Regions from separate parts of the Kitasatospora sp. NPDC059827 genome, predicted to be linked through region 1. Evidence: riboswitches for the same ligand, from Rfam matches in the RefSeq annotation. Region 1 holds a riboswitch; the other holds the start of a gene.
What was found. Region 1 has a riboswitch for cyclic di-AMP ahead of ACFV8H_RS16795 (transglycosylase family protein). Riboswitches for the same ligand answer to the same signal wherever they lie in the genome.
Positions count from the first base shown of each region.

Region 1 (5,070 bases):
GTTCGACGACGTCGCCCTGGTGGCCTCGGAACTCGTGACCAACGCGCTCCGGCATGCGATCGGCGCACGGCCCGACCCCTCGGGCGGCGCCCTGGGCGAGTACGACTTTCCCATACAGCCGACCCCGGAAGGGCGGCTGCCGATCCGAATAAGCCTGGTGCACCGCGCCCCCCAGGTGGTCTGCGCGGTGAGCGACCCGAGCAGTGCCGGCCCGGTGGCCCGGGAGGCGGACTTCGTCGCCGAATCGGGCCGCGGACTGCACCTGGTGGAGTCGTTCAGCCGCTCCTGGGGCTGGCACCCGCTGGGCAGCGGCAAGGTGGTCTGGGCCGTGTTCGAGGCGGAGACCGGCTGCGGCAACGGACTGGACGCCACCCTGCTCGACGGCACCGCGCCGGCCGGCCGGGTCGAGATCGGTGGACGGCACCGGCGCTCGGCCTAGGGCCCGCCTCGTGGCCCAGGCCGGCCGAGGAACGACCCGGGAGGACCACACCCCGGGGCCTCCGGCCCGCCCGCGCGCCGGGCCGGGACGTGACCCGGGCACCGAAGGCGGCTGCCCGCTCCTGGCGCTCCGGGCCCGCAGCACCGGCACCAGTGCCGGTGGGAGCATCCGCGGCAGTACCCGCAGTACCCGCGCCACCCCGGCAGGCCCCGCCGGACGGTCCGCCACGGGACCGCTCACGCGCGCACCGGGCCACCGCTCCCGGGCCCGGACAAAGACAAAGGCCGTCGTGGTGTCAGCACCCACGACGGCCCCCCGATGGTGGAGCAGCGGCCGGTCAGACCGCGAGGTGGTCGAACTCCCCGTCCTTGGCACCCAGCAGCAGGGCCGCGATCTCGGCCCGGGTGTAGATGAGCGCCGGGCCGTCCGGGAAGCGCGAGTTGCGCATCGCCACGTCGCCGCCCGGCAGGGCCGCGAACTCGACGCAGTTTCCCTGGGAGTTGCTGTGCCGGCTCTTCTGCCAGACCACCCCCGTGAGGTCGGCGGCGGCCATCCCGTTGTGGGCGTGGTCGGAACCGTGCGTGTCCTGCGAGTCGTGCATAGAAGTCTCCCGAAGAGCTCCGGAGTTGTCGTCCAGCGCGGCGCCCCGGCACCCGCCGAACGAACGGACCGGCCCCGTACCGGCCCGGCACAACGCCTCACTTGACGCGATGATAGCCGCAGTGCACGTGCATCAGCACGGGACATTGCAGGTGCACGCGGCTTTTCGACGGTCGCCGCGAACTCTTCACGGACCCTTCTCCTGACGGTACGTAAACGGACATAGACGACTGAATCGACGGTTCGTCCATAACCGGCCGTGAGCGGTTCCCCGCTGAATGTTGATCTTCGAATGCCGGGAGTCGCCCTCCCGTGACCCTCCGTCAGCCCGCCCGGAGGCTGTGAGACATCTCACGCGACTGCGGTGCAACGCGCCACCCCGCGGGACACGTCAGGGCAACTGAGGGGCTCCGTACGGGGCTTGGGCGAGGAATGTCCGGATTGTGGGCAATCGCCCCGGACCGGAGCGGCCGGGACACGACCTCCGCACCGCGACCACCCGAAGCCCGCACGGCAGCCGACTGCAGGCCTGACGGGCAGATGTCCTACGATCTCCGGCATGAGCACCGCAGCCATCCCGGGCGCGCCACTGCCCGTCCGCACTCCAGGTTCCCGTGCGCGGGGGCGCCACCGCCGCCCCGAGCGCCCCGAGATCCGCACCGGCTCGCCGGCCCTGGTGCTCGCCGTACCCGCGACCGCGGGGCCCGAGTCCCGTTCGGTCGTCGAGGAACTGCTCTCGATCGTCCGCAGCGAGCACACCGGCGTCCAGGCCGCGGTCGGCTACCTCCCGGCCGCCGACGCCGCGGCCGCGGACCCGCAGGAGCGCACCGTCGCGGAGCTGCTGGAGGCGGCCGCCGAGGCCGGACTGCCGACGCCCGTCGTGGTGCCGCTGGTCCCGGGCCCGCACGACTTCCTGACCGGGCTTCACGCCCTCGCCGCCCAGTACGGCGCGACCGTCACCGACGCGCTGGGCCCGCACCCGCTGCTGGCCGAGGCCGTCCACGTCCGGCTGTCCGAGGCCGGGCTGGCGCGGGCCGACCGGGCCCGGCTGTTCGCCATCGCGACCGCCGCGGACGGCGTGGTCCTGACCACCGTCGGCGGCGAGGACGCGGCCGCCGCGGCCGGGATCACCGGCGTGCTGCTGGCCGCCCGACTGGCCGTGCCGGTCGTCGCCGCCGCGCTCGACGTGCCCGGCTCGGTCGCCGCCGCCGTCGGCCACCTCCGGGAGACCGGCTCCGAGCGCCCGGCCCTGGCCCCGCTCGTCATCGGCCCGGAGGCGGACCCGGAGCTGCTCGCCACGGCCGCCGAGGAGACCGGCTGCCCGTCGGCCGCGCCGCTGGGCGCCTACCCGACGGTCGGCCAGCTGATCGCCTCCACCTACCTGGCCGCCCTGCCGGTGCCGACGGCGGAGGAGCTCGCCGAGGCCGAGGCGGAGGCCGCGGCCACCGTCGGGGCCGGGGAGGGCTCCCGACGCGCCCACGCGGCCGCCGAAGGGCCCGTGGAGGGCTAGCACGACCCGCTGAACGCCCGTCGGCCGCCACCGGCGGACCCGCACCACTGAAAGGGCTCGGAACGACCTCGTTCCGGGCCCTTTCGCCGTGTTCCGATTCACCCCGCTGGTGCGCTAAGCGGGCAATGCGACGCAATGTCCGTTTCCGGTTCATTTGTCGATGGATATCCGATGGCCGGCGGGCGCGTTCCCCGGCGCGCGATTCACGACCGCTCCCCCGCAGCCCTGGCGCGCGCCCTTTGCGCCCCAATGCTCCGTCATCTCTTTTCTGAGACGGAGCCAGTTATGAGAATCCACCGCGATATTGCCGGAAAACGATCATTTACGATCATGAATAACGGGCCATTCGGCGTTTCTCACTAAACCGTGATGCGCATCACAGATATTTGCAGTTTTAACTTAAGTCTGCTTAACGTGCTCCCCGTTCGTGACCACACGGACCCAGTTCATCCGCGACGCCGAGTCCTGCCGTCGGATGTCCTGGCAAGCGCGAAATCGCATCACGGCAGGAGCGGGGGAACCACAGGTAAGTCGCCCCGGACCGTTTTCCGGAACGGTCCAGGGCTAGGGGTGAAGCCGCGCCCACAGCGCGGCCGGGCAACTCCAGCCCGAATCCGACAGCTCACCTCGCAGGCGTGGGAGAGGACCGCGTCTTCATGCTGCCTTCCAACGGCAACCGCCTGTCCAGCCGCACCCGTCGCGTGATCGCCGCCCTCGGCGTCGCCGGCGTCGGCCTCACCGTCCCCTGCCTCACCACCGGCACCGCGAACGCCGCCTCCGTCGCCACCTGGGACAAGGTCGCCCAGTGCGAGAGCAGCGGCAACTGGAGCATCAACACCGGCAACGGCTTCTACGGCGGCCTCCAGTTCACCTCCAGCACCTGGGCCGCCTTCGGCGGCACCAGCTACGCCCCGCAGGCCGACCAGGCCACCAAGGACCAGCAGATCTCCGTCGCCGAGAAGGTCCTCGCCTCGCAGGGCCCCGGCGCCTGGCCGGTCTGCTCCGTCCAGGCCGGTCTGACCAAGGGCGGCGCCGCGCCCACCGTCGACACCTCCGCCGGCTCCACCGCGGCCAAGCCCGCCGCGAAGCCCGCCGCCAAGCCGGCCGCCCCGAGCAAGCCGGCCGCGAAGCCCGCCGCCCCCGCGCAGGACCAGGCCTCCGACGACGCCGCGGCCGCCTCCGCCCAGTCCGCCAACAGCACCTGGGCCCAGAAGCGCCAGGCGCAGGCCCAGGCCGGCGGCTACACCGTCGTCGACGGCGACTGGCTGTCCTCGATCGCCGACAAGCACAACGTCCAGGGCGGCTGGCAGCGGCTGTACGACCTCAACCGCAGCACCCTGACCGAGGGCCCGGACACCATCTACCCGGGCCAGCAGCTGACCTTCGGTGACGGCACCTCGGCCCAGGCCGACGGCTCCGCCGCCAAGTCCGGCTCGGACTTCACCTGGTTCGACCGCTCGCAGAAGGCCGGCCAGGCCTCGAACGGCGGTGCCGTGAACGCCAAGCCGACCGCCCAGAGCAAGCCGTCCGCCACCAAGCCCGCGTCGAAGCCCGCCGCCCAGGCGCAGACCCCGGCCCCGGCCCCGGCCGCCTCCGGCAGCATGGCCGCCGCGGTCTCCTTCGCCCAGTCGAAGGTCGGCCAGGCGTACGTCTACGGCGGCACCGGCAACGGCGGCTGGGACTGCTCCGGCCTGACCCAGGCCGCGCTGCGCGCCGCGGGCATCAACATCCCGCGCGTCGCCGCCGACCAGGCCGCCGCCAGCACCCACGTCTCGCTGGACAGCCTGCAGCCGGGCGACCTGCTGTTCTGGTCCAACAACGGCCAGGACTCCGGCGTCTACCACGTCGCCATCTACATCGGCAACGGCCAGTACGTCGAGGCCGCCAACCCGAGCTCGGGCGTCCGTCTCCAGACCGTCGCCAACTGGGCCCCGGACTTCGCCGGCCGGGTCTGAGCGACCAAGGACCGCGCGGCCGCCGACGGCTGACGCCGGAGCCCCGGGAAGAGCATGCGCTCCTCCCGGGGCTCCGGCGTGCCCGTACGCCCAGGGGGCCGACCGACCACAGGCCGACCGGACCCGCCGATCTGACGGATCCGGACCGCCCCCGGGCGCCGCACGCCGACGGGCCCCGGAGAGCAACCGCCCTCCGGGGCCCGTCGGTCGGCCCGGTCCGCCCGGACCACCCGTTCTCAGCGCGCGCAGGCCCCGGTGGACCCGCGCATCACCAGCTCCGGCTGGAACATGAACTCCCCGCGCTGGGCGGAGTTCCCGCCGACCTCCTCCAGCAGCGCGTCCACCGCCGCCGTCGCCATCGCCTCGACCGGCTGGCGGATGGTGGTCAACGGCGGCTCGGTGAAGGCGATCAGCGGCGAGTCGTCGAAGCCGACCACCGAGACGTCCTGCGGCACCGACAGCCCGCGCTGGCGCACCGCCCGGATCGCGCCGAGCGCCATCATGTCGCTGCCGCAGACGATCGCCGTACAGCCCTTGTCGAGCAGGGCGCCGGCCGCCGCGTGCCC
Region 1 covers NZ_JBHWIV010000023.1:12,912-17,981, forward strand. The annotation lists gene ACFV8H_RS16780 (ATP-binding protein) at 1-439, shown strand, start outside; gene ACFV8H_RS16785 (DUF397 domain-containing protein) at 777-1,040, opposite strand; gene ACFV8H_RS16790 (hypothetical protein) at 1,599-2,549, shown strand; cyclic di-AMP (ydaO/yuaA leader) riboswitch at 3,028-3,198, shown strand; gene ACFV8H_RS16795 (transglycosylase family protein) at 3,206-4,504, shown strand; gene ACFV8H_RS16800 (LacI family DNA-binding transcriptional regulator) at 4,741-5,070, opposite strand, start outside.

Region 2 (5,070 bases), on a different contig from region 1:
AGGCGGAGGCGAACTGGGAGCAGTTGAAGGCGGCCGAGAAGGCGGACCGGGAGTCCGTCCTGGACGGTGTGCCGGCCGGGCTGCCGGCGCTGGCGTACGCGGCGAAGCTGGTGTCCCGGGTGCGCCGGGCGGGCTTCGCGGGGGTGCCGGACGAGCCGTACGAGCTGCCGCGGGAGCTGACCGCCGAGGCGGCGGGCCGGCTGCTGCTGGCGGTGGCGCAGCGGGCGCACGACGCCGGGGTGGACGTGGACGCGGCGCTGCGCTCGGCCGCGCGCGGCTACCGGGACGCGGTGCGCGCGGCCGAGGGGCTCCGGCCGGAGTAGACCCCGGTGGCGGGGCGGCTCAGGCCGCCGTCGCCGTGCGCTCGGTGGCGCACCGCTGCGGCGGGACGAGCTCGCCGATCGCCTCGCCGATCAGGACGACCAGTTCGGCGAGGCGCTCCAGGTCGAGGTGGGCGGGCAGGTCGGCGAGGGAGACGATCCGCTCGCCCCTCGGCCCCGCCACGCAGAAGAGGTCGATCGGACCGAAGTGCTTCTCGGCGGTGTCGACCAGCGCGGCGACGTCGCTGGGCCGGCGGATGTCGCCGGAGACGCCGACCACGGGGCAGCCCGGCCGGTCGAGTTCGGAGGCGAGGTCCTCGGCGATGCCGACGTGGGTGTCGGCGATCAGCATCCCGGCGGTGCCGGCCGCGGTGAACCGGCGGGCGAGGTCGGCCCCCGAACCGCCCGCGAGTACCGCGATGACGACGACTGCTCCGCTGACCGTCATTGGTCCAGCTCCTCCCTGCGGGCGACACCGCACCGGCGCCCGCGCGTACTTCGGAGGATCGTAGGCAGGTCCTGACCCTCCGCAACAGGGATTACCCCTCAGGTGACCAGGCTCACGCCTGCCGCCCGGCCAAGAGCTGGCCAAGGCCCGTCCACGCACCGTCCACGGGCCGTCCACGGAGTGTCGGCGTTCCGCTCGCGCACCGGTCACGGACGGTTCGCGCGGCGGTGGCCTCCGGCCGGCCGCGGGGGCGCGTGCGCCGGTGGTCCGGGCCCCTCCGGTCCAGCGGTTACGGTCGACCCATGCCAGCTCAGCCCGAGGGCGCCCAGCCCGCCGCCCAGCCCGACCCGCAGCTCTTCACCTGGGAGTTCGCCGCCGACCCGTACCCCGCCTACGCCTGGCTGCGCGAGCACGCCCCGGTGCACCGCACCACGCTGCCGAGCGGGGTGGAGGCCTGGCTGGTGACGCGCTACGCGGACGCCCGGCAGGCGCTCGCGGACGGCCGGCTCTCGAAGAACCCGGCGCACCACAGCGGGCAGGCGCACCGCACCGGCCGGGTGGGCATCCCGGGGGAGCGGCAGGCGGACCTGATGACCCACCTGCTGAACATCGACCCGCCGGACCACACCCGGCTGCGCCGCCTGGTGTCGAAGGCGTTCACGCCGCGCCGGGTGGCGGAGTTCGAGCCGCGGGTGCAGCAGCTCACCGACCGGCTGATCGACGGCTTCGCGCAGCGCGGTTCGGCGGACCTGATCCACGAGTTCGCGTTCCCGCTCCCCATCTACGCGATCTGCGACATGCTCGGCGTTCCCTCCGAGGACCAGGACGACTTCCGGGACTGGGCCGGAATGATGCTGCGACACACGAAGCCGGGCCACGGCGGTGGCCAACGCGGCGGCGTGGGGCGGGCGGTGAAGCAGATCCGCGCATACCTGCTGGAGCTGATCCACCGCAAGCGGGCGGACCTCGGGGACGACCTGATCTCCGGCCTGATCCGGGCGAGCGACCACGGCGAGCACCTGACCGAGAACGAGGCCGCCGCGATGGCCTTCATCCTCCTCTTCGCCGGGTTCGAGACGACGGTGAACCTGATCGGCAACGGGACGTACGCGCTGCTGCGCAATCCCGGGCAGCGGGCCCTGCTGCAGGAGTCGGTGGCCCGCGGCGAGACCGCGCTGCTGGAGACCGGGATCGAGGAACTCCTGCGCTACGACGGGCCGGTGGAGCTGGCGACCTGGCGGTTCGCGACCAGTGCGCTGACCATCGGCGGGGTGGAGATCCCGGTCGGGGATCCGGTGCTGGTGGTGCTGGCGGCGGCGGACCGCGATCCGGCCAGGTTCTCCGACGAGAACACCCTCGACCTGGCCCGGAGCGACAACCCGCACCTGGGGTTCGGGCACGGCATCCACTACTGCATCGGAGCTCCGCTGGCCCGGCTGGAGGGGCGGTCCGCGCTGGCCACGCTGCTTTCCCGGCTGCCGGATCTGCGACTGGCCGAAAGCCCGGAGAATCTGCGCTGGCGGGGTGGCCTGATCATGCGTGGATTGCGCGAACTTCCGGTCGAATTCAGTCCGGAGCCCCGGTCGCCGCACAGTCGTCCTGAGGCCACGACACGCTGACGAAGCATCCGGAACCGGCCACCGAGGGTGGTGTGAACAGCCATCAAACCGGACAAAGCCCCGCCGTTGGTAGGCGATCGAACACGGGCCGTAATTCTTGTGTGATGTCGGTGATATGAGCTTGTGATTCGTCTGAGGATCTGTCTAGTCTCCGTGGAGTTCGCAGCTGCGGACCTCGTGCGCGGACGCCGAATCCTGCCCGCCGCGTCACGGGAAACCGACCAGAACCCTGGGCAGGGGCGGGGGAACCAGGTTTGTTGCCGTTCCTCCACGGCTTGGGGTGAAGCCGCCCGCGCGGAGTCGATTCCGCAGACGGCGGCCGGGCCACCTCCCGGTCCGAACCCGACAGCTCACCTCGCAGGCGTGCGGAGAGGGACCTTCATGCTGTTCGTTGGAACCGGCCGTCATCGCCGTCGCACCCAGGCCGAGAAGGCCATCGCCGTCGCCGGTGTGGCCGGCGTCGGACTCGCACTGCCGCTCCTCTCCGCCACCGGCGCCTCCGCCGCCCCGGCCTCCGTCTGGGACTCCGTCGCCCAGTGCGAGAGCGGCGGCAACTGGAGCATCAACACCGGCAACGGCTTCTCCGGCGGCCTCCAGTTCACCCCCAGCACCTGGAAGGCGTACGGCGGCACCGCGTACGCGGCGCAGGCCAACCAGGCCAGCAAGGGGCAGCAGATCGCCGTCGCCGAGAAGGTCCTCGCCTCGCAGGGCCCCGGCGCCTGGCCGGTCTGCTCCCAGAAGGCGGGCCTGAGCAAGGGCGGCGCCCCGGCCGAGGTGGACACCTCCTCGGACGCCAAGCCGCAGAAGCAGCAGGCCCAGAAGCAGCAGGCGCCCAAGCAGCAGGCCCCCAAGGCCGCCGCCAAGCCCGCCCAGCCGAAGCCGGTCCAGCAGTACGCGCCGAAGCACGCCGCGCCGAAGCAGGCCGAGCAGCCCGCCGCCCCGTCGGCGCAGCAGTACGCCCCCAAGCACGCCGCCCCGCGGGCCGCCCAGGCCCCGGCCGCCACGACCGGCCACGACTACACCGTCCGGGACGGTGACACCCTGTCGGGCATCGCCACCGCCCAGGGCGTGTCCGGCGGCTGGCAGGCGCTCTACGACGGCAACCGCACCACGGTCGGCGGCAACCCGGACATGATCGTGCCCGGCCAGGTCCTGCACCTGGGCTGAGCCGGACCGTTCCACGGCGAACGACACGCTGGACACGTAGGGGGCCGCGCCCGGCGGCCCCCTACGTCCGCGTTCGCCCGCCCCGGTGGGACGCCCCGGTGGGACGCACCGGTGGGACGCACCGGGACGAGCAGGTGAACTACCGGTGGGTAGCCGGGCCACACGGTGAGACGCAGCCCGGGCCGACGTGGCCCCGGGAGCCCGGGCGGTTAGGCTCTGGTCGTAACGACTCCGCAATCGTCCGGCCGACAGCACCACCCGCAGCCGGACCCTGCTTCCGCAAGGAGATGCTTCGTGCCGTCCATCGATGTCGTCGTAGCCCGTGAAATCCTCGACTCCCGCGGCAACCCCACGGTCGAGGTCGAGGTCGGCCTCGACGACGGCAGCACGGGTCGTGCCGCTGTTCCGTCGGGTGCCTCGACCGGCGCCTTCGAGGCGCTCGAACTGCGCGACGGCGACAAGAACCGCTACTTCGGCAAGGGCGTGGAGAAGGCCGTCCTGGCCGTCATCGAGCAGATCGGCCCCGAGCTGGTCGGCTACGACGCCACCGAGCAGCGCCTGATCGACCAGGCCATGCTCGACCTGGACGCCACCCCGGACAAGTCCTCGCTCGGCGCCAACGCCATCCTGGGCGTCTCGCTGGCCGTCGCGCACGCCGCCTCCGAGGCCAGCGACCTGCCGCTGTTCCGCTACCTGGGCGGCCCGAACGCCCACGTCCTGCCGGTCCCGATGATGAACATCCTCAACGGCGGCTCGCACGCGGACTCCAACGTCGACATCCAGGAGTTCATGATCGCTCCGATCGGCGCGGAGTCCTTCTCCGAGGCCGTCCGCTGGGGCGTCGAGGTCTACCACACCCTCAAGGGCGTGCTGAAGGAGCGCGGCCTGTCCACCGGCCTCGGCGACGAGGGCGGCTTCGCGCCGAACCTGGACAGCAACCGCGAGGCCCTGGACCTCATCACCGAGGCCATCCAGAAGGCCGGCTACGTGCCCGGCCGCGACATCGCGCTGGCCCTGGACGTCGCCGCCTCCGAGTTCTTCCAGGACGGCGCCTACCAGTTCGAGGGCAAGGCCCTGTCGGCCGCCGAGCTCATCGAGTACTACGCCGAGCTGGTCGCCTCCTACCCGCTGGTCTCCATCGAGGACCCGCTGGACGAGTCGGACTGGGACGGCTGGAAGGCCATGACCGTCAAGCTGGGCGACAAGGTCCAGCTGGTCGGCGACGACCTGTTCGTCACCAACCCGGCCCGCCTGGCCAAGGGCATCGAGACCGGCACCGCCAACGCGCTGCTGGTGAAGGTGAACCAGATCGGCTCGCTGACCGAGACCCTGGACGCCGTCGAGCTGGCCCAGCGCAACGGCTACCGCTGCATGATGTCGCACCGCTCCGGCGAGACCGAGGACGTCACCATCGCCGACCTGGCCGTCGCCACCAACTGCGGCCAGATCAAGACCGGTGCCCCGGCCCGCTCCGAGCGCGTCGCCAAGTACAACCAGCTGCTGCGCATCGAGGAGA
Region 2 covers NZ_JBHWIV010000009.1:154,199-159,268, forward strand. The annotation lists gene ACFV8H_RS08665 (MazG family protein) at 1-323, shown strand, start outside; gene ACFV8H_RS08670 (SDR family NAD(P)-dependent oxidoreductase) at 343-768, opposite strand; gene ACFV8H_RS08675 (cytochrome P450) at 1,071-2,387, shown strand; cyclic di-AMP (ydaO/yuaA leader) riboswitch at 2,597-2,767, shown strand; gene ACFV8H_RS08680 (transglycosylase family protein) at 2,769-3,554, shown strand; gene eno (phosphopyruvate hydratase) at 3,849-5,070, shown strand, end outside.
Region 2: it holds a riboswitch for cyclic di-AMP, as region 1 does, so the genes downstream of both, ACFV8H_RS08680 (transglycosylase family protein) here and ACFV8H_RS16795 (transglycosylase family protein) in region 1, are expected to answer to the same signal.